One region of the Comamonas sp. UBA7528 genome, then DNA from elsewhere that is predicted to be linked to it. Evidence: predicted binding sites of a transcription regulator. Region 1 holds the regulator's gene; each other region holds the start of a gene.
The links. Region 1 encodes FNR, which switches genes on or off when oxygen is low (the NO sensors DNR and NnrR bind a similar motif). Its sites were predicted from a motif close to TTGATNNNNATCAA; they were not measured.
Positions count from the first base shown of each region.

Region 2: clpB (ATP-dependent chaperone ClpB) is a predicted target of FNR. The motif match lies at 708-721, and genes of this name have one in related genera.
Region 3: nirK (copper-containing nitrite reductase) is a predicted target of FNR. The motif match lies at 5,816-5,829, and genes of this name have one in related genera.

Region 1 covers NZ_DLMU01000001.1:274,604-281,654, reverse strand. Annotated here, with positions in the region: gene B3349_RS01270 (DUF748 domain-containing protein) at 1-2,188, shown strand, start outside; gene B3349_RS01265 (DUF349 domain-containing protein) at 2,329-4,863, shown strand; gene B3349_RS01260 (hypothetical protein) at 5,038-5,298, shown strand; gene B3349_RS01255 (fumarate/nitrate reduction transcriptional regulator Fnr) at 5,367-6,089, opposite strand; gene hemN (oxygen-independent coproporphyrinogen III oxidase) at 6,297-7,051, shown strand, end outside.
Region 2 covers NZ_DLMU01000014.1:269,105-276,155, forward strand. Annotated here, with positions in the region: gene moaE (molybdopterin synthase catalytic subunit MoaE) at 1-418, shown strand, start outside; gene clpB (ATP-dependent chaperone ClpB) at 822-3,437, shown strand; gene B3349_RS16945 (hypothetical protein) at 3,473-3,838, shown strand; gene B3349_RS16950 (coniferyl aldehyde dehydrogenase) at 3,963-5,399, shown strand; gene B3349_RS16955 (GNAT family N-acetyltransferase) at 5,711-6,232, shown strand; gene B3349_RS16960 (methyltransferase) at 6,273-7,051, shown strand, end outside.
Region 3 covers NZ_DLMU01000014.1:299,945-306,995, forward strand. Annotated here, with positions in the region: gene B3349_RS17060 (B12-binding domain-containing radical SAM protein) at 1-1,042, opposite strand, end outside; gene B3349_RS17065 (DMT family transporter) at 1,419-2,342, shown strand; gene B3349_RS17070 (MFS transporter) at 2,533-3,873, shown strand; tRNA gene B3349_RS17075 (tRNA-Gln) at 3,994-4,070, shown strand; gene nirK (copper-containing nitrite reductase) at 4,243-5,709, opposite strand; gene norR (nitric oxide reductase transcriptional regulator NorR) at 5,893-7,051, opposite strand, start outside.

The DNA.
Region 1 (7,051 bases):
GAAGCGTCTGGCGGTGGAAAACGCCCGCGTCGACATGGCGCAGCGCACCATGCACACCGAGCTGCTGCAGCTCGACGCCCCCCAGGTCAAGGTGTCGCGCGACCGCAAAGGCCAGTGGATGTACGAATCCTGGCTGCGCAAGGCCCCGGTCAAGGACGCGGCGGTGGCGCCCAAACCCAAGACCGGCGGCAGCGCCGGTGCCGCCGAGCCGGCGTGGACGGTGCTGGCTGATCAGACCCGCATCCGCGACGGCGTGGTGCTGCTGGAAGACGCCCAGGCGCCGCGTCCCGTGCGCCTGGGCCTGTCCAGCCTGAACCTGGACGTGAAGGGTCTGGACAGCCGCATGGGCAAGGCCCCCATCGACATCAAGCTGAGCGCCCAGCTGCTGTCCGTCAACACCCGGGGCCTGCTGCGCCCCAGCAAGACCGATGGCAGGCTGGACTTCACGGGCCAGCTGCGCCTGGCGCCGCAGATGGCCGCCGAAGGCCGCGTCCAGGCCCAGCGCCTGCCGCTGCACCTGTTCGAAAGCTATATGGACGGTGTGGTGAACATGCGCATGCTGTCCGCGCTGGCCAGCTTTGACGGCAAGGTGCGCTATGCCGACGCCAGCGGCAGCCCGTCGGTGCAGGTGCAGGGCAATGCCGGCCTGCACGACGTCTATGTGCAGACCGTGCACCGCACGGGCACGGCCGAGAAGACCACCATGGAAGCCGGTGAAGACCTGCTGCGCTGGAAACAGCTGCAGCTGACCGGTCTGGCGCTGGACATGCAGCCGCACAAGCCGCTGTCGGTGCAGGTGCAGAAAACCCTGCTGCGCGACTTCTTTGCCCGTGTGGTGGTGCAGCCCAATGGGCGCCTGAACCTGCAGGACCTCGCCGGTGCCCCGGACACCGAAGTCGCCGATGCCTCCGCTGGTGGTGATGCGCAGGCCCAAAAGGTGGAATCCAAGACGGAGGGGACCACCACGGCCAGCGTGCAGGTGGCGCCTGCGGCGACCGCACCCGATCCCATGGCGCCGCGCATCGTCGTGGGCCCGGTGGAGCTCAAGGGCGGTACGGTGAAGTTCTCCGACTTCTTCATCAAACCCAACTACACGGCCGACCTGACCGAGCTGTCCGGCTCGCTCAGTGCCTTCTCCTCGGTGGCGCCTGCCGCCGGTCAGCCGCCTTCCATGGCCGATCTGTCGATACAGGGCGTGGCCCAGTCCACCGCCAGTCTGGACATCTCCGGCAAGCTCAACCCGCTGGTCAAGCCGCTGGCGCTGGACATCACCGGCAAGGTGCGCGATCTGGAGCTGCCGCCGCTGAGCCCCTACTCGGTCAAATACGCCGGCCACGGCATCGAACGCGGCAAGCTGAGCGTGGATGTGCGCTACGAGGTGCAGCCCAACGGCATGCTGACTGCCAGCAACAAGCTGGTGCTGCACCAGCTGACCTTCGGGGATGCCGTGCAGGGGGCGCCGGCCTCGCTGCCGGTCAAGCTGGCGGTGGCCTTGCTGGCCGACAGCCAGGGTGTGATCGACCTGGACCTGCCCATCAGCGGCTCGCTCAACGATCCGCAGTTCCGCCTGGCTCCGGTGATCTTCAAGATCATCGGCAACATCATCCGCAAGGCCATCACGGCGCCGTTCGCCTTGCTGGCCGGTGCCTTCGGGGGTGACGAGAAGGGCGGCGGCGATGTGAAGTTCCCGGCTGGCACGGCCACGCTGGATGCCGAAGCCAAGAGCCAGCTGGATAAGATTGCCAAGTCGCTGAAGGACCGCCCTGGCCTCAAGCTCACGGTGGCGGGCAGTGCCTCCTCCGCCCAGGAGGCCCAAGGCTGGAAAGCCGCCAACCTGGAGGCGCAGATCGCCAGACAGGGCAAGGGCGAGGAGGACGATGCCGTACTGAGCGACAAGGAGCGCGACAGCCGCCTGAAGTCCATCTATCGCAAGGCGGACATCGAAAAGCCCCGCAACATGGTCGGTCTGTCCAAATCCCTGCCGCCCGAGGACATGCGCAAACTGCTGGTCGAGCAACTGCCGCTGCCACCCACGGCCATGCAGGAACTGGCCGCGGCACGTGCCATGGCAGTGCGCAGCTACCTGGGACAGCAGGGCATTGAGATGGCCCGTCTGTTCCTGGGAGACTCCAAGGCCGATGGCAAGGAAGCCGGTGCAAAAGCCCAGCTGAGTCTGGCAGTTCAGTAATTCGCTGCAGGCATGGAGCAATAAAGGGGAAAATACGCCCCATGCTCCGCGCATGCCTGTGCACGAGGAGCCATGCCCGCCCTATGGCGGGCATGCCCGTTATCCATAACTCATGTACCAACTTTTTTTGAAGCAGAAAAATGTCTGAAGCCCCAGAAGTGAACCCGACCCCGGCCAAAACCCCCGAGGCCCACCCGCTGGATGCAGTGACTGGCGGTGCTTTTTCTGCAGAAACCTCGGGCGACCGTGCAGCCCGCCTGCGTGACTGGCTGGCCACATCGCCCGCCCACGATGTGCTGCAGGAAGTCTTCAAGGAAATGAATGCCCGCGACAAGGGCGCCGCCCGCGTCGTGCGCGAGCGCCTGGACGAGCTGCGCCGCGCCAAGGACCAGGACGCCATCGCTGTGGAATGGGTGGAGAAGGCCCAGGCCCTGCTGGCCCAGCCGGCCCTGAACCTGGCCGATGCCGCCGCCTGGCAGCGTGACGCCGCCAAGGCCGGCGCGCCGCTGTCGCGCGAACCGCTGGCCGGTTTCAAGGCCCAGCTGGCCGAGCGCATCAAGGCCGCCGAAGACCTGCAGCACCGTGTGCAGGTGCAAAAGGAAGCGGCTGTGCTGCTGTCCCAGCGCATCGAAGTGCTGTCTACCAAGTCCTGGAAGGACGCCGCCGCCGTGCAGGAAGCGCTGAGCGCCGACGTGGCCCGCTGGCAGGAGCAGGCCCAGGCGCTGACCGAAGATGCCGCTTGGCCCAGCCTGGACGCCCGTCTGGCCCAGCAACTGACCAGCTCGCGCGACCAGCTGCGTGTGGTGTGGGACGCCTTTGTCTCGGCCCTGGCCGTGACCCAGGCTGCCGCCGACAATGCCGAAGCCGCGCTGCCTCCCGTGCCTGTGTGGGCCGACGAAATCCGCGTGGGCCGTGGTCTGCCGGCCGAGCTGGCCGCCGATGCACCGGCCGCCAAGCCGGCCAAGGGTGATGCACCGGTCAAGGCCGCTGCCGTGGTGCTGCAGGCCGCCCAGGTGCTGCAGCCTCTGGTGGGCACCGAGGAAGACAAGACTGCCGCCATCGCCGGTCTGCGTGCCGCACTGCGCCAGCACGGTCGTGCGCTGGATGCCGAAGTGATCCAGCAGATGGATGCGCTGCTGGTGCAGGCAGGCGACGCCCGTGGCTGGAAGCCCCAGGCCGTGGATGCCGAGCGGGAAGCCCTGATCGCCAAGGCCAAGGGCCTGGTGGAGCGCCCCGAAGGCCAGACTCTGGGTGGCCGCAAGGTCCAGGAGACACTGCGCCAGCTGCGCGAGCAATGGAAGCTGCTGGACCAGGGCGCGGTGCCCAACCACGGTCTGTGGAAGCAGTTCGATGAAGCCTGCAACACCGCCTACAAGCTGGTCGAAGGCTGGCTGGACAAGCTGCGCACCGAATCGGCCCAGCACAAGGCTTCGCGTACCACGCTGATCGAAGAACTGCGTGCCTGGGGGCAGTCCGTCAAGGACTCCAAGGACTGGAAGGGCATGGCCCGCAGCCTGCGCCAGTTTTCCGAACGCTGGCGCGAAGGTGGCCATGTGGGCGAGAAGCTGTATGCCGAGCTGCAACAGCAATGGCGCCAGGCCATCAGCGAAGCCGAAGCCCCGCTGCAGCAGGCGCAGAAGGACAGCCTGCAGCGCCGCCAGGCCATGATCGAGGAAGCCCAGGCACTGGGCGCGGCACCGGCCCTGCAGATCGCTGCCATCAAGGCGCTGCAGCAACGCTGGCAGGCCGAAGCCCAGGAAGTGCCGGTGGACCGCCGCCAGGAACAGAAGCTGTGGGATGCCTTCCGCAAGCCGCTGGACGAGGCCTTCAGCCGCAAGCCGGCCGAGCGCGGTGAGCGCGGCAGCCGTGCGGTCAATCTGGAATCGCTCAGCGCCCACGACCGTGCGGTGCTTGAAGCATCGCAGCAGCTGGAAGCCGCCAACGCGGAAGGCGATGCGCAGAAGATCCGTGCAGCCCTGACGGCGCTGGAAGACGCCCTGCGTGCCGCCCCTGCGGCCGAAGCCGGGCAGCCGGCCACTGCGGCAGCACCAGCGGCCCCTGTGGCGGCCGACCGCCCGGTGAAGGCGGTGCGTGGCGATGACCGCCCCGGCATGCGCAAGGAAGCCCCGGCCGCGGCGGCAGCCGGCCGCAAGCCCGGCCCCCGCCAAGACCGGGGTGACCGGGGTGACCGTTTCGAGCGCACGGCCCGTGGCCCGCGCCTGGGTGATGCGGCTTTCCGCGCCCAGCGTGAAGCCCAGGAACACGCCCAGTCTGCGCTGCGCAAGCTGACGGCCCAGGCCCATGGCGAAGCCCTGACCCAGCTGATGGACGCCTGGTCCAAGCGCGACGCGGCCCTGGTGCCGCCCGCGCAGGAACTGGGCAAGCTGAGCAATGCCTCCCGCAACAGCTGGCATGCCGCCGTGGGCGCTGCCGCCAAGGGCGAGGCGACCGAATCGCTGCTGCGCCTGGAAATGGCCGCTGACGTGCCCACCCCGGCCGACCAGCTGTCCGCACGCCGTGCACTGCAGCTGCAGCTGCTGACCAACCGCAAGGCCACGGACCCGCGCACCACCTGGGAGCAGGATGTGGCGGCGGTGCTGGCTGCGGAGCGCAGCGACAGTGCGGCCCAGCGCCTGCAAAGCGCGCTCAAGGCTTTGCTGCGCGGCAGCAAGTAAGGCAGGCGCCAGCAGCGCCAGGATGCAGGGTCCTGCGCTGCAACCGCAAAAAGCCAGCCGAACGGCTGGCTTTTTTCATGCCATTTCAGGGTTTATGGGGACGCCGAAGGCAGTGACGCGGCAGAAAGAGGCTCGCACAATGGGGCATCTGCCCGCCACAACAAGGAGAGACCCATGCTGCTGCGTCGCTGGATGTGGATTGCCTGGCCGGCCTTTCTGGCCGCCGGGGTGATGGAGATGCTGGTGTTTGCCGTGGTCGACCCGCTGGAAATGCAGTGGCTGTCGGCCTACATCGAGGTGTCGCGCCTGGGCGTGTGCACGGTGGCCTTCTTTGTGTTCTGGGCCATCATCATGATGGCATCGGCCATGACCAGCCTGCTGGCGCTGTCCCCGCAGGAGCTCAATGGCCCGCAGGCCCGCGTTCCGTCGCTGTGAGCCGGGGGCATCACCCGGCAATGAAAAAAGCCTCCGGACGGAGGCTTTTTGCATGGGGCGGAAGGCGCTTATTCGCACGCGTGCTGGCTGTTGACGATGCGCTTGAGGCCTTCGGTGTCCAGGATGCGCACATGGCGCTGCTTCACTTCGACCAGACCTTCCTCGACAAACTTCGAGAAGGTGCGGCTGACCGTCTCCAACTTCAGGCCCAGGTAGCTGCCGATCTCCTCGCGCGTCATGCGCAGCACCAGCTCGGAAGACGAGAAGCCCCGGGTGTGCAGGCGCTGCACCAGGTTCAACACGAAGGCGGCCAGGCGCTCCTCGGCGCGCATGCTGCCCAGCAGCAGCATCACGCCGTGCTCGCGCACGATCTCGCGGCTCATCACCTTGTGCACATGCGACTGCAGGGCAGTCACTTCGCGCGAAAGCTCTTCCAGGCGGTCGAACGGCATCACGCAGACTTCCGCGTCTTCCAGCGCCACGGCATCGCAGGTGTGGTGGTCGTGCACGATCCCGTCCAGGCCAATGATCTCGCCCGCCATCTGAAAACCTGTCACCTGGTCACGGCCATCTTCCGTGGCCACGCAGGTCTTGAAGAACCCGGTGCGGATGGCATAGAGCGCCGTGAAGTCTTCGCCATTTCGGAACAAGGTGCTGCCCCGTTTGATTTTGCGACGCGTGGCCACAATATCGTCAATACGGTGCAACTGCTGCTCATTCAAGCCTGTGGGCATGCACAGTTCGCGCAGATTGCAGTTGGAGCAGGTGACTTTGATAGGGGGTGGTGTCATGGCACTGACGCCTTGGGCTCCCGCTGAACGGGCCATTGGACGTAACGCTGAAAGGTTATCGGGCTGGGAGGCGAGAGAGGGGGTGCTCAGTTGTGCGAATGATATGAATCAATTGTCTCAGGAATGGTATTTGAATGTCTTGATTTGCATCAAGGCTGATTTTCCCGGGGTGCGGCACAGTGCTGGGCAGCACCTAAGGAATATTCAATGACAGCAGTAACGCCGGAGCTTTTGCGTCGGTACGACGTGCCTGGGCCCCGTTATACCTCTTATCCCACCGCAGATCGCTTTATTGAAGCATTTGGTCAGGATGATTATGTGTTGGCGCTGGAACAGCGTAAGCACCATTCTGCGGCCAAGGCGCTTCCCATGTCACTGTATGTGCATGTGCCTTTTTGTGAGGCCTTGTGCTACTACTGCGCGTGCAACAAGATCATCACCAAGCACCATGAACGTGCGGTGACCTACCTGGAGTACCTGGAAAAAGAGGTCGCTCTGCAGGTGGCGCACTGTGGCAAGGGACAGGCAGTCAGCCAGTTGCATCTGGGTGGCGGCTCGCCGACCTTTCTGTCGGATGCCGAGCTGACCCGGCTGATGGACATGTTGCGCGCGAACTTCGCTTTTGAAGCGGTGGGCGAGTATTCCATCGAGGTCGATCCCCGCACGGTCACCCGCGAACGCCTGGCCCATCTGGCGCAACTGGGATTCAATCGCCTGAGTTTCGGGGTGCAGGATTTCGATCCCGATGTACAGAAGGCGGTGCACCGCGAACAACCGGCCGAGCAGGTGTTCGATCTGGTGCAGGCAGCGCGCGAACTGGGTTTCCATTCGGTCAACGTGGACCTGATCTATGGCCTGCCCAGGCAGACCGCCGCATCGTTTGCGCGCACCTTGGAACAGGTGTGCCAGCTGCGGCCGGACCGGATCGCGCTGTATGCCTATGCGCATTTGCCGGAGCGCTT
Region 2 (7,051 bases), on a different contig from region 1:
CCTGGGCACCGAAGTCGCCGCCCTGCGGGCGGGCGACGCTGGCGTGGGGGCGGTCTGCAGCTTCGTGGGCACGGTGCGCGACCGCAATGCAGGCGACGCCGTCTCGGCCATGGAGCTGGAGCACTACCCGGGCATGACCGAGAAAAGCATCGAAGCCATCATCGACCGTGCAGTGGCGCGCTTCGGTGTCCATGCGGCCAAGGTCATCCACCGTGTCGGGCCGCTCGCGCCCATGGACCAGATCGTGCTGGTGGCCGTCACCTCGGCCCACCGGGGCATGGCTTTTCAGGCCTGCGAATTCATCATGGACTACCTCAAGTCCGAAGCGCCGTTCTGGAAGAAAGAGCAGACCGCCGACGGCGCCCGCTGGGTGGATGCACGGGTCAGCGACGAGCAGGCATTGGCCCGCTGGGCCTGATGGCCGAACCGGCAGCCGGGGTGTCTGCCTGCAGTATGCGCGCCATGCTCCCGGGTCGATAGCTGTGGCAGTCCATGCTGCCTGGTTCTGGCACATAAAAATGCGTCAAACCCAGGGTGCAGGCATGCAGGCAGCTCCCGCATCGGGAGCGGTGTGCGCGGCACGGGCTATCTCATTGGATGGGTTTGACTGGGTGGCGGGCCGGCAGACCGCTCTTTTGGCTGACAGACAATGGCGCACAGGCCCGGCACAGTGCAGTCCGGTGGGGGTGGACGCTGGTGCGGCGAACTTGATCCAGGTCAAATGCTTGCCGGGCCATGCGGGACAGGCGCCTTGAAGGCGGCTGAAATGTCCCCACGTGGAATGCAGTTCAATTCATTGCTGTTGAGAAAGCTTTGCAACCATGCGTATCGACAAGCTCACCACCAAATTCCAAGAAGCCCTGGCCGATGCCCAAACCCTGGCGCTCGGCAACGACCACAACCGTATCGACCCTCTGCACTTGCTGGCGGCCATGCTGCGCCAGCAGGATGGCCCCAAGGCGCTGCTCGAGCGTTCCGGCGCCAAAGTCGGCGCCATGCAGACGGCCGTGGAAAACGCCATCAAGGCGTTGCCCACCGGCGACAGCGGTGCGGAAGTGCAACCCAATTCCGACCTGATCAAGCTGCTGCAGGCCACGGAGAAAGAATCCATCAAGCGCGGTGATCAGTTCATCGCCAGCGAACTGTTCCTGCTGGCGCTGGCCGACAGCGATGTGCAGGCGGCCAAGCTGGCCAAGGAAAACGGCCTGTCGCGCCGGAGCATGGAAACCGCCATCGAGGCCGTGCGCGGCGGACAGAAGGTGGACAGCCCCGAAGCCGAAGGCCAGCGCGAAGCGCTGAAGAAATACACCCTGGACCTGACCGAGCGCGCCCGCCTGGGCAAGCTGGATCCGGTGATCGGCCGCGACGACGAGATCCGCCGTGCCATACAGGTGCTGCAGCGCCGCAGCAAGAACAACCCGGTGCTGATCGGCGAGCCTGGCGTGGGCAAGACCGCCATCGTGGAAGGCCTGGCACAGCGCATCGTCGAAGGCGAAGTGCCCGAGACGCTGAAAGAAAAACGCGTGTTGGTGCTGGACATGGCCGGTCTGCTGGCCGGTGCCAAGTACCGCGGCGAGTTTGAAGAGCGCCTGAAATCCGTGCTGAATGAAGTGGCCAAGGAAGAGGGGCGCATCATTCTGTTCATCGACGAAATCCACACCATGGTGGGTGCCGGCAAGGCCGAAGGCGCGATGGACGCCGGCAACATGCTCAAGCCCGCACTGGCGCGTGGCGAGCTGCACTGCATCGGCGCCACCACGCTGGACGAATACCGCAAGTACATCGAAAAGGACGCTGCGCTGGAGCGCCGCTTCCAGAAGGTGCTGGTGGAAGAACCCTCGGTGGAAGACACCATCGCCATCCTGCGCGGTCTGCAGGTGCGCTATGAGGCCCACCATGGTGTGGACATCACCGACCCCGCGATCGTAGCGGCGGCCGAGCTGAGCAACCGCTACATCACCGACCGTTTCCTGCCCGACAAGGCCATCGACCTGATCGACGAGGCTGCGGCCAAGATCAAGATCGAGATCGACTCCAAACCCGAGGAGATGGACAAGCTCGAGCGCCGCATGATCCAGCTCAAGATCGAGCGCGAGGCCATGAAAAAGGAAAAGGATGAGGCTTCGCAAAAGCGCCTGGCCCTGATCGAGGAAGAGCTCGAGAGCCTGGAGCGCGAGTACGCCGATCTGGAAGAAGTCTGGAAGAGCGAAAAGGCCAGCGCCCAGGGTTCCGAGCAGTTGCGCAAGGAAGTGGACCAGATCCGCATCCAGATCGACGAGCTCAAGCGCAAGGGCGACTTCAACAAGGTGGCCGAGCTTCAATACGGCAAGCTCCCCGAGCTGGAGAAGAAGCTCAAGGAAGTCCAGGCCAGCGAGGCCGATGGCGGTGCCGGCGCTGCGCCCAAGCACCGTCTGCTGCGCACCCAGGTCGGTGCGGAAGAGATTGCCGAAGTCGTCAGCCGCGCCACCGGCATCCCGGTGGCCAAAATGATGCAGGGCGAAAAAGACAAACTGTTGCACATGGAAGCCAAGCTGCACGAGCGCGTGGTGGGCCAGGACGAGGCGATCTCGGCCGTGTCCAATGCCATCCGCCGTTCCCGCTCGGGCCTGTCGGACCCGAACCGGCCGCTGGGCAGCTTCCTGTTCCTGGGCCCCACCGGTGTCGGCAAGACCGAGCTGTGCAAGGCGCTGGCAGGTTTCCTGTTTGACAGCCAGGACCACCTGATTCGCATCGACATGAGCGAATTCATGGAAAAGCACAGCGTGGCACGTCTGATCGGCGCGCCCCCTGGCTATGTGGGCTATGAGGAAGGCGGCTACCTGACGGAAGCCGTGCGCCGCAAACCCTATAGCGTGGTGCTGCTCGATGAGGTGGAGAAAGCCCACCCCGACGTGTTCAACGTGCTGCTGCAGGTGCTGGACGACGGTCGTCTCACGGACGGCCAGGGACGCACGGTGGACTTCAAGAACACGGTGATCGTGATGACCAGCAACATCGGTTCAATGCTGATCCAGAGCATGGTTGGCCAGGACGCCGAGGACATCAAGGAAGCGGTGTGGGGGGAACTTAAAACCAATTTCCGACCCGAATTCCTGAACCGCATCGACGAAACCGTGGTCTTCCACGGACTGGATGCCAGGAACATCGAAGCCATTGCCCGGATCCAGCTGCGCCTGCTCGAAGGCCGTCTGGAGAAGATGGAACTGCAAATGCAGGTCTCGGAGCAGGCTTTGGCGGAACTGGCTAAAGTGGGCTTTGACCCGGTCTTCGGTGCCCGTCCGCTCAAGCGGGCCATCCAGCAGCGCATCGAGAACCCGCTGTCCAAGCTGCTGCTCGAGGGCAAGTTTCCGCCCAAGAGCGTCATCGAAGTGGCGGTGGACCCGGTGCAGGCGCCCGGCGTGTTCCAGTTCACGCAAGCTGTCCCCATGGGCAGCTGAGCTGAAGCCCGCCGGCACACATGAAAGGTGATGTTTTGAACGATTTCGTACACACGGCGGTCCGCTGGGTTGTCCGCATCTTCCTCCTTGCGGCAGGTGCGGTGTTCTTTCTGTGTCTGCTTGCCGTCGCCAGCCTGCTGGCGCTGGTCTGGGGCGCCCGCGCGCTGTGGGCCAGGCTCACCGGTCGCCCGGTGATGCCCTGGGTCATGCCCACGATGCGCCCTGGTGCCTCCTGGGGCATGTACCGCAGCAGCGGCTGGGCCAGCACCATGGCCGGTGCGGCCGGCGGCGCAGCCCATGATGCCGCTGACAGCACCGACGGTGCCGACAGCAAGCGCAGTGGCGTGCTGGCCAGTGCGGCACGCGACATCACCGATGTGCAGCCGCGCGAAGTGCGCTGATATCCTGTAGCTTCCACCAGTGCCATGGCGCTGGTGGGCTTTGGCAACAGAGAGGGCCAGCATGGCTGGCCGCGACAGGGACTCCCACCGGCAAGCGGTGGTTTCACAGGATGCACGGCCACGCATGAACCCAGTTTCCCCCCTGCAACAGGCTTTCGACCTGCAATACTTGGCCAGTCGCCAGCACCTGGAAGTGCCGGCCATGTTGCGCAAGGAGCGTTTGCTGCGCGTGCAGCGCATGCTGGACGAGCATGGCCCCGTGCTCACCGCAGCCGTGCAGGCCGACTTTGGCATCCGTTCGCCGCAGCTGACCGAGTTTGCCGACCTGCTGGTGCTGCGATCCCAGCTCAAGCAGGCACTGCGCCGGCTGGAGCGCTGGATGCGCCCGCGCCATGTCTGGACACCGCTGCACCTGCTCCCGGCGCGTGCGCGCATCGAGCGCCAGCCGCTGGGCGTGGTGGGCATCATTTCCCCCTGGAACTACCCCTTGCAGCTGTCGCTGGGCCCGGCCATCACCGCGCTGGCTGCGGGCAACCGCGTGATGCTCAAACCCAGTGAACTGGCGCCGCATACTGCGGCCCAGCTGGCGGCGGCGGTGGAGCAGTACTTTGCCCCGGACGAGTTCTGCGTGGTCCAGGGCGACAGCTATCTGTCCAGCCAGTTTGCCGGCCTGCATTTCGACCATTTGATGTTCACCGGCTCCACCGCAGTGGGCCGGCGCGTTGCCCAGGCCGCGGCCGTGCACCTGACGCCGACGACCCTGGAGCTGGGAGGCAAGTCGCCCTGCATCCTGGGGTCCGACTGCGACATGGCACAGGCGGCGCTGCGCGTGGCCCATGGCAAGCTGCTCAATGCCGGCCAGACCTGCATTGCGCCCGACTACGTGCTGCTGCCCCGGGGACAGGAGGCGGCTTTCGAGCAGGCCTACCGCCAGGCGGTGGCGCAGCTGTTCCCGCGCATCGTGGGCAACCCGGATTACGCCTCCATCATCCACCAGCGCCACCTGGTGCGGCTGCGCAATCTGCTGCAGCAGGCCCAGAGCCTGGGGGCGCAGGTGCAGGTGATCGACCCTGCACAGGGGCGGCAGGCGGCGGCCCCCGGCTGGGGGGATGCCGCGCAGCGCCAGATGCTGCCCACCCTGGTGTGGAATGTGCAGCCCACGATGACGCTGATGCAGGAGGAGATCTTCGGTCCCATCCTGCCGGTGGTGCCCTATGACCGGCTGGACGATGCCATTGCCGCCATCAATGCCGGACCGCGCCCGCTGGCGCTGTACTGGTTCGGCAAGGACGAGAAGGCGCGGGACACCGTGCTGCGCCGCACGGTGAGCGGCGGTGTCACGGTGAATGACACCCTGCTGCATGTGGCCCATGACAACCTGCCTTTTGGCGGCGTGGGAGACAGCGGCTGGGGCGCCTACCATGGCGAGCAGGGATTCCTGCGCTTTTCGCACCAGAAGCCGGTGTGCCTGCAAGGGCGCTGGTCGGCCGTGCAGTGGCTGTACCCGCCCTATGGTGCACGCTTCGACAAGATCATGGCCTTGCTGCGCCGCTGGGTGTGAGCCCCGCGCCCTCGCAGTGGTGCGGGGTGCCTTGCCCTTTCGCTGACCCGGTGCGCCAGACCGCCTGCACAGGGCTTGGCCTGCGCTTGCTTCCAAGGGTTCGCACCGTGATCCGGCGACCCGAAGACCCATGGCAGGCAAGCGGGCTGTGGGTCTGAAACAGGCGCTATCACATCCGCTATACCACGGCAAGAAGGGCTCTACAGCCGTACTGGTGCAAATGGCTACAACATTAGGGCGTGCGTCTGCGGAGCGTTTCACAGACAATTGCGACCTTTCGTTTTTCAACTGCTGTTTTCGTTTCGCTTTCCATGTCCAGTTACCAGGTCCGTCCCGCTACGCTTCGCGATGCGAAGGCCATCGCACAGATCCACACTTCGTCCGCCCAGGAGGTTTACCGAGGTATCGTGCCAGACGACCAATTGAAGGCCATGTCGTCGGTAGAGAAGCGCCAAGCCTATTGGCGCGAAGCCATTGAATATTGTGAGCCCCAGGTGCAGGTTGCCATTGATGGCGACAAGATCGTGGGCTTTGTCGGTTTTGACCGCTCCCGTGACGAGAAGTCGCGCCAGACCACCGGTGAGATCTGGGCCATCTATGCGGCCCCGACCCATTGGGACCAAGGCGTGGGTGTGGCCCTGTGGGATGCCGCCCGTGACGGTCTGGTCGAAGAAGGCTGCACCAACGTCACCTGCTGGGTGCCGCTGCGCAATGAACGCGCTCTGCGCTTTCATGAGTCCGCCGGCTTCAAGCGCGAGATGACCACGGCCAAGACCGCCGTCGTCGGTGGCGTCAAGATCGAGGAAGTGCGCCTCAAGCGCCCCTTGAACTAAATTTTCGTTTGCGGGCTGTTCAGCCCAGAAAGTGCACCCCATGCTGCAATGGCAACACCAGGGCAAGGATTTCCAGGCAGCATGGCACAGCGAAAGCGGTGCCCCGGCACCGCGCCGGCTGCAAGTGGTGGACGACAGTCTGCCCGCTGACACCGCCTACCGCCTGGCCTGTGAAGGCACGTCCTTGCTGTGGCAGGGCGACTTCCAGAACGCCCGCCACCTGCTGGACGCGCTCAAGCGCCGTCTGGACAAGCCGGTGCGTGCCGAGTCTGCCAAGGCCCGGCACCAGCGGCGCCAGGCCGGAGCCCAGGCCGATGCGCCCACCTTTCCCCATGCCTTTCACCTGTATCGCCAGTCCCAGGCCCAGCGCGCCCGCGTGCTGAACAGCCTGCTGGTAGTGGTGCAGCCCGACTACGTCATCTCGCTGCGCCGTGCGCCCGATTGGCGGCTGGCGTTCAACGAAGCCTGGGGGGCGGCTGCTGTCCTCAAGGGCCCCCGCGTGGTGGCCTTGCGTGAATTGCTGGGGGTGGTCGCCGCGCACGAGTGGCGCAAGAAAGGCGTGCCCATGCCTTTGCTGGGGGACGATGTCCGTGTGCATGCGCACTACGGAGTGTTCTCTCCGGTGCGGGGCGAGTATCTGGATCTAGTGGCCGAAGCTCCGTTGCCGGAAGCCGGCGAAGCCCTGGCTTTTGACATTGGCGTAGGAACCGGCGTGCTGTCGGCGCTGCTGCTGCAGCGTGGCGTGCAGCGCGTGGTCGCCACCGATCTGTCGCCCCGGGCCATCTCCTGTGCGAAAGACAACTTCCGCCGCATGGGGCT
Region 3 (7,051 bases), on a different contig from region 1:
CGCTCCACAGCCGGTGCATGGGGTTGAGCATGTCCAGCAGCGACAGGTAGTCGTGGATGGGCAGGCCGTCCCAGGTGGGCGTACCCACTTCGGCGAAAGCGATGTCGGCTTCCATCATGTTGATGTACTGCACGGCCCCGGCATCGTTGCGCACATAGGTGCGCACCAGGCGCGAGCGGCCGCGCTCGCCGCGCAGGTGTTCCAGCAGGGCCAGCAGCGGGCGCTCGCCCGCATCCAGCGTGACAAAGTCGAAGTGGTCGAACACACGCGGCTCGGTCAGTTCGCGCAGCTCTGTGTTCACAAAACCGCCGCCCAGCACCGTGGTGATGTGGGGGAACTCGGCCTTGATGGTCTGGGCAATGCGAAACGCCGCGTACACCGAGCCGGGAAAGGGCACGGACAGCAGCACCACCGTGGGCCGCTGGCGCCAGATGGCCTTGCGCGTCAGCTCGGCCAGGGTCTCGTCCACCAGCGTCAGCGGTGCGGCCAGCGCTTCGGCCAGCGGCTCGAAGGTGGGCTGGCTGCCGGCCAGCGATTCGGCATAGCGCACGAATTCGAACCGCTCGTCGGCCGCGTCGCGCAGCACATCGGCCAGGTCGTTCAGGTACAGCGTGGCCAGGTGCTTGGCGCGGTCGGCCTGGCCCAGGGCGCCAAAGGCCCAGCCCAGCGGGTCGCCGCTGCCGTCATCGAGGTAATGCTCCAGCGCCGCAAAGCGCGGCCCTTCGGGCAGCCAGCCGCGGCCGACGATGCGGTGGCTGAGCGTGCTGTCCTTGCCCTGCAGATAGGCAATCACCTTGTTGATGGTGGCCAGGTACTGGTCGCGCTGGCCCATGAAGCTTTGCACGGCGGGGCTGAAGGCGCGGTCGGGGTCGGCGTCGTACCGGGCCTGTACCAGATCGATCACCTGCTGCAGCCCCTCCCTGGACAGCAGCTGCAGCACCAGGGCCAGTGCCAGGTCTTCCTGCACCGCATCCACGCCGCGCGAACGCAGAAAGCCCGTCAGGTAGGCGGTGGACGGGTAGGGCGTGTTGAGCTGCGTCATCGGCGGGATGAGCGACAGCACACGGACAGGAACGGGCGTGGTCATGGGGCAGAAACGGGCAAGAAAGAGGGCTGGGCAGTGCCCGGGCCAAGCTTGCATTGTCCCAGCATGGGGCCGGGGCTGCAGGGGCGGGGGCTTGGCGCCGTGGCCGGCGGCGACGGTTGCCATCGCCACACGCGGGATCAGCGAGGTGGATGGGGCACACCACGCGGCGGCATGCTGCTCCTAAAATGCAAGTTGCCTGTGCGCATGGTGCGCCGGCCTGACCTGCCTGTGCAGCACTGCCCGGCCGGAGCCCCTGGCCTCCGACCCGCGCGCGACAGGGCTGCACACCGCCGGTGGGGCGGCTTTTATTTGTGAAAGAGGGTGGACGCCGATGTCCTCCTTGCCCGGGGGCGCGGCCCCCGTTTCGGCCGGTACTGCCGGTATGGCTTCGCGTTCGGCCTTGCTGGGCATTGCCCTCACGCTGTCGGCCTGTGCGCTGTTCGCTCTGCTGGACAGTGCCACCAAATATGCGGGCCTGCTGTTGCCCATGCTGCTGGTGCTGTGGCTGCGCTTTCTGGCCCAGGCGCTGGTGACCACGGCCCTGGTGCTGCCCCGGCACGGTCTGGCGGCGCTGCGCACGGCACACCCCAGGTTTCAGGCCAGTCGTGCGCTGTTTGGCATTTCCACGTCGATCTGTGCCTTCTTCTGCATCCAGAGCATGCCGCTGGGCAACTTCACGGCCATCTGGTCGGCCTGCCCCTTGCTGGTGGTGGTGGCCTCGGCCTGGCTGTACCAGGAGAAGGTCAGTCCCGTGCGCTGGCTGCTGCTGGCAGCGGGCCTGGCCTGCGTGATCGTCATCGTGCGGCCGGAACGCAGCGACCAGGCCCTGGGCTGGCAGGCATTGCTGCCGGTGGGCTTGCTGGTCAGCGGCTCCGGCTACCTGCTGCTGGGCAGCCGTCTGGCGCGCCTGGATGCACCGCACACCACGCAGCTGTATTCCACCTGGCTGCCCATGCTGCTGACCACTCCGTTTCTGCCCTGGTTCTGGCAGGCGGTGGAAGGCTGGCAGCTGTGGCTGGCGGTGGCGGCCATGGGGCTGTGCAGCGGCGTGGGGCACTTGATGCTGCTGCAGGCCTATACGCATGCCACGCCGTCGGTGATCTCGCCCTTTCTGTACAGCCAGATCGGTTTTGCCATGGGCGTGGGCTGGTTGCTGTTTGGCCAGGTGCCCGATGCGCAGTCGCTGCTGGGCATGGCCGGCGTGGTGCTGTGCGGCATCTGCAGCATGTGGTTGAGTGTGCGCGGGCGGGCGTGAGTCGCCCGTCTGCGCATGTGGCTGTCCTGTGGGCAGCTGCACAGGAACAGCGGGCGCAGTAAGGTGCGCCCTGTAAGGAATGAGAGAGCAGCGAGTGCGTCAAGACGATTTTTCCCCTTCCCATCCTCCCCGCAGCACAGCGGCCCCCGTGGTGGCCGATGGCCTGCCGTTGCCGCAGCGGCACATCGCCATGGCCGTGATCCTGCTGGGCCTGGTGCTGTGCGTGATGGACAGCACGATGATGAACATGGCCTTGCCCCAGGTGGCGCGCCAGTGGCAGGTGGATCCGGCGCAGACGCTGTGGGTGGTGAATGCCAACCAGATCGCTTCCCTGGTGCTGCTGTTGCCGCTGGCCGCGCTGGGCGACCGCATGGGCTATCGCCGCGTCTACCTGTGGGGCATGGTGATCTTTGGCCTGGCCAGCGTGGGCGCGCTGCTGGCGCCTTCGCTGCCCTGGCTGATCGTGGCGCGTGCGCTGCAGGGCCTGGGAGCGGCCGGGGTGTTGAGTGTCAACGCCTCGCTGGTGCGGCTGATCTACCCGCGCGCCCAGCTGGGCAAGGGCATGGCGCTCAACTCCTTGACGGTGGCCTTGTCGTTTGTGGCCGGGCCGGCCGTGGCGGCGGCGGTGATTTCGCTGGGGGACTGGCGCTGGCTGTTTGCCCTGCACCTGCCGCTGGCCCTGGCCATCAGCTGGCTGGGCACGCGTGCGCTGCCGCAACCGGTGCCGCAGGCCGCCGCGCAACAGCAACCGCTGTCTTGGCTGGACGGCGTGCTGAACATCGTGATGTTTGCCAGCCTGTTCCTGGGCGTGGACCGGCTCAGCCACCTGCAGCCCGGCGGCAGCCTGTGGCCGGCGGCACTGTGGCTGGGACTGGGTGTGGGTGTGGGTGCCTGGTATCTGCGACGCCAGCGCCGCTTGAGTGCGCCGATGTTTCCGCTGGATCTGCTGCGCATTCCGGTGTTTGCGCTGTCCATGTGTGCCTCCATCACGGCGTTCTGCGCCCAGACCATGGCATTTCTGGCCCTGCCGTTCCTGTTGATCGAGGCGCGTGGTCTGCCCACGGGACAGGCCGGGCTGCTGATCAGCGCCTGGCCGCTGGCCCTGGCCATCTCTGCACCGTGGGTGGGGCGGATGATTGGCCGCTGGCCGGCGGGTCGCCTGGGCGCCGTGGGCATGGCGCTGTTTGCCCTGGGACTGTGGGCGCTGGCGCTGCTGCCGCAGGATGCGTCGAACTGGAACGTGGTGTGGCGCATGGCGCTGTGCGGCATGGGCTTTGCCTTTTTCCAGTCGCCGAACAATTTCACCATCGTCACATCGGCGCCCCTGCACCGCAGCGGCGCGGCCAGCGGCATGCTGGGCGCCGCCCGCCATGTAGGCCAGGGCCTGGGCGCGGTGCTGCTGGCGGCGGCTTTCCTGGTGTGGAACCGTGAGCCCGGCCAGGCCGAACAGTACGCGCTGCTGCTGTCCGGTTGCTGTGCCGTGGTGGCCGGCTGCTTCAGTGTGCTGCGCAAGGCACCGACCAAGGCGTGAGCACCCGGAGGGCCGCTGGTGGCCGTGCAAGGTCCGGCAGCATCCGGACCGGGTATTGCAAAGAATTTGTCGTGAATTTTCTGGAGCGTTAAAAAATGCTGCTAGAATTGCAGCTTCTCTAGGGGAGTCGCCAAGCTGGTTAAGGCACCGGATTTTGATTCCGGCATGCGAAGGTTCGAATCCTTCTTCCCCTGCCAAGATCTGCAAACCCCGACTGCTCAAGCGGTCGGGGTTTTGCTTTTTCTGCCTGGCAATCGGTTGCCGTTTCTGCGCGTCCTGTTTGCACCGTCTTGCAGAATCGACGGCACCGACAGCAACGCCCCTGCAGGGCAAGGGCGTTGCTGCGCAGGGATGCCGGTGCGGACGCCGTCAGTGGCCGTGTGCGGCGTTCGGGTCCGAGACGCCGGAGTACACGCCGGGTTCCGCCTGGCCGGTCACTTCCAGGATGCCAACCAGGCCCTTGCCGGTGCGTGACAGCGCATGGTCCACCAGCAGGTAGTTGCCTGGCACCTGCGGGGTCAGCTCCACGATCGCGGCGCCACCCGGAGGAACCACCGTGGTCTGCACGTTGTGCTTGATGGCGGTGAGCGAGGCTTCGTCATACACCTTGTCGAACACTTCTCCGATGACGTGGAAGGACGAGATCTTGTTGGGGCCGCCCACGCCAAAGTAGATGCGCACGTTCTCGCCCACCTTGGCCTTGAGCTTGTGCTCCTTGGTCAGCGCTCCCACAGCGCCGTTGAACACGTAGTACTGCGGCAGTTCGGCGGCCATCTTGTCGAAGTCCACCTCCTGGTGGGTTTTGGACCCGATGGGGCGGGTGGTGTACATCTCACCCTGCATCACATAGAACTCCTTGTCCACCTGGGGCAGTCCGCCTTCGGGCTCCACCAGGATCATGCCGTACATGCCCGCCATGATGTGGTGGGGCACCAGCGGCGTGGCGCAGTGGTACACGTACAGGCCCGGGTTCAGCGCCTTGAAGGTGATGGTCTTTTCCTGGCCGGGCGGCACCTGGGTGTGTTCGCCGCCGCCCAGGCCGCCGTTGACGGCATGCAGGTCGATGGAGTGGATCATCTTGCTGCTCTTGGCGTTGGCCAGCGTCAGCTCCATGGTGTCGCCTTGCTTCATGCGCAGCATGGGGCCGGGCACCTGCTTGTCGAACGTCCAGTAGGTGAAGGTGGTGCCGTCATCCAGCTTGCCCACCAGCTCCACGGTCTCGATGCGTTTCTGGTGCTTCTGCGGGCCTGCGGCCTTGACGGCGGGCGGCACGGCACTGGGGTCAGCGGCAATGCTGATGGCACCGGCCAGGGCCGGCGCCATCGTGGCGGCAGGGGTGTACAGGGCTTCGGGACCGGAGGTGTTCTTCTGCACGGCCTTTTCGGCTTCGACCGTGGTGCCCTTGACCTCCAGCTTGCCTTCCATGCCGATCTGGCGGTGGCCGGGGATGGTGCAGTAGTAGCTGAAGGTGCCGGCCTTCGTCACCTGGAAGCGCAGCGTGGTCGGGCCCGTGTCGGCATTCACCTTCTTGGAAACCACATCCAGGCCTTCGACGGCCAGATCATGCTCGGCACCTTCACCGCTCTTGAGCACGATCTCTACCGTGTCGCCCACTTCGGCCACGATGGTGGGGTTCACCTGGCCCTTGGCATTCACATAGACCATCTTGCCGTCGACGATGTTGGTCGTCAGTGCCACTTTGCGCACCTGGGCGGTGGCGGCTTTCTTGGCGGCTGCGGCGGTGGGTGCCGCCTGTGCACTGCCGAGGCTGGGGGCCAGATTCAGTGCCAAGGCAATGGCGAAAGCAACGGGGGTCAGGCAACGTGTCGAGGTCATACGCTTCTCCTTGTAATCCCGGCAATCGGACTGCGGTGCCCAGAAATTTGGGCGTCGCATCTGCTGCCGTTGAAGGGAATTCTTCGGAGATTCGGAGGGCGTCGATTTGCGTTGGATCAAGCGTCAAATGGCGTGGCGCAGGCCAACCACACAAACCGCGTAGGGCCAATAAAAGGAGTGCAATCAGCCTTTTATGCCCAGACGACGGGCCAGTTTGTGCAGATTGCTGCTATCGATCTGCAAGCTCTTGGCGGCGGCACTCCACACACCCTGGTGCTGTCCCAGCGCCTGTTCGATCGCGCTGCGCTGCACATGGTCCACCTGCTCGCGCAGGGAGCTGAAGGTGCTGGTCACCTGGCCTGCCGCACCGCCCGGCAGGGCAGCACCGGGAGCGAGTGCCGGCGCAGACAATGGCGCGGCCTCCAGGTCCAGCGAGGCCGCATCCAGGCTGACGATCTCGGTGCGGCGAGCCCCGTAGCTGACGGCCTTGAGTGCGGCGCGGCTGATGACATGCTCCAGCTCGCGCACATTCCCTGGCCATACATAGCGGCGCATGGCAAGCTGGGCATCGCTGGTCAGGCGCAGGCTGCGCAGGCCCAGGCGGCTGCGGTTGAGCTCCAGGAAACGTCCGGCCAGCAGCAGCACATCATCGCCACGTTCGCGCAGCGGCGGCACATGCAAGGGATAGACCGACAGGCGATGGAACAGATCGGCGCGAAAGCCGCCGTCGCGCACCTGTTCGTTCAGGGCGCGGTTGGTGGCGGCAATGATGCGCACATCCACCTTGCGCGGCTGGTCGGCACCCAGGCGCTGGATCTCTCCGTTCTGCAAGGCGCGCAGCAGCTTGGCCTGCACCGGCAGCGTGAGTTCGCCCACTTCGTCCAGAAACAAGGTGCCCTGGTCCGCGCTTTCGAACCGTCCGGCTCGGGCGGCCACCGCCCCGGAGAACGCCCCGCGGGCATGGCCGAACAGCTCGCTCTCGGCCAGGGTGTCGGGCAAGGCAGCGCAGTTGACATGCACCATGGGCTGCTGGCGGCGGCGTGACAGCTGGTGCAGCCGGCGTGCAAACAGCTCCTTGCCTACACCGGTTTCACCCAGCAGCAGCACGGGCATATCGGTTTCGGCCACCACGGCCAGCTCCTGTTGCAGTTGCAGGAGGGCAGGGCTTTGGCCCACGATTTCCTGCAGTGCCGCAGGCGTGGCATCGGAGGGCTGGGCGCTGCGCGACAGGCGCAGTGCCCGCACCTCGGACTCCAGATGCGCCATGCGCACCGTGGCTTCGATCAGCGGCACCCGTGCCTGCAGGCGCTCCTGGGCCTGGGCGTCAAACGTGCCGACGTCC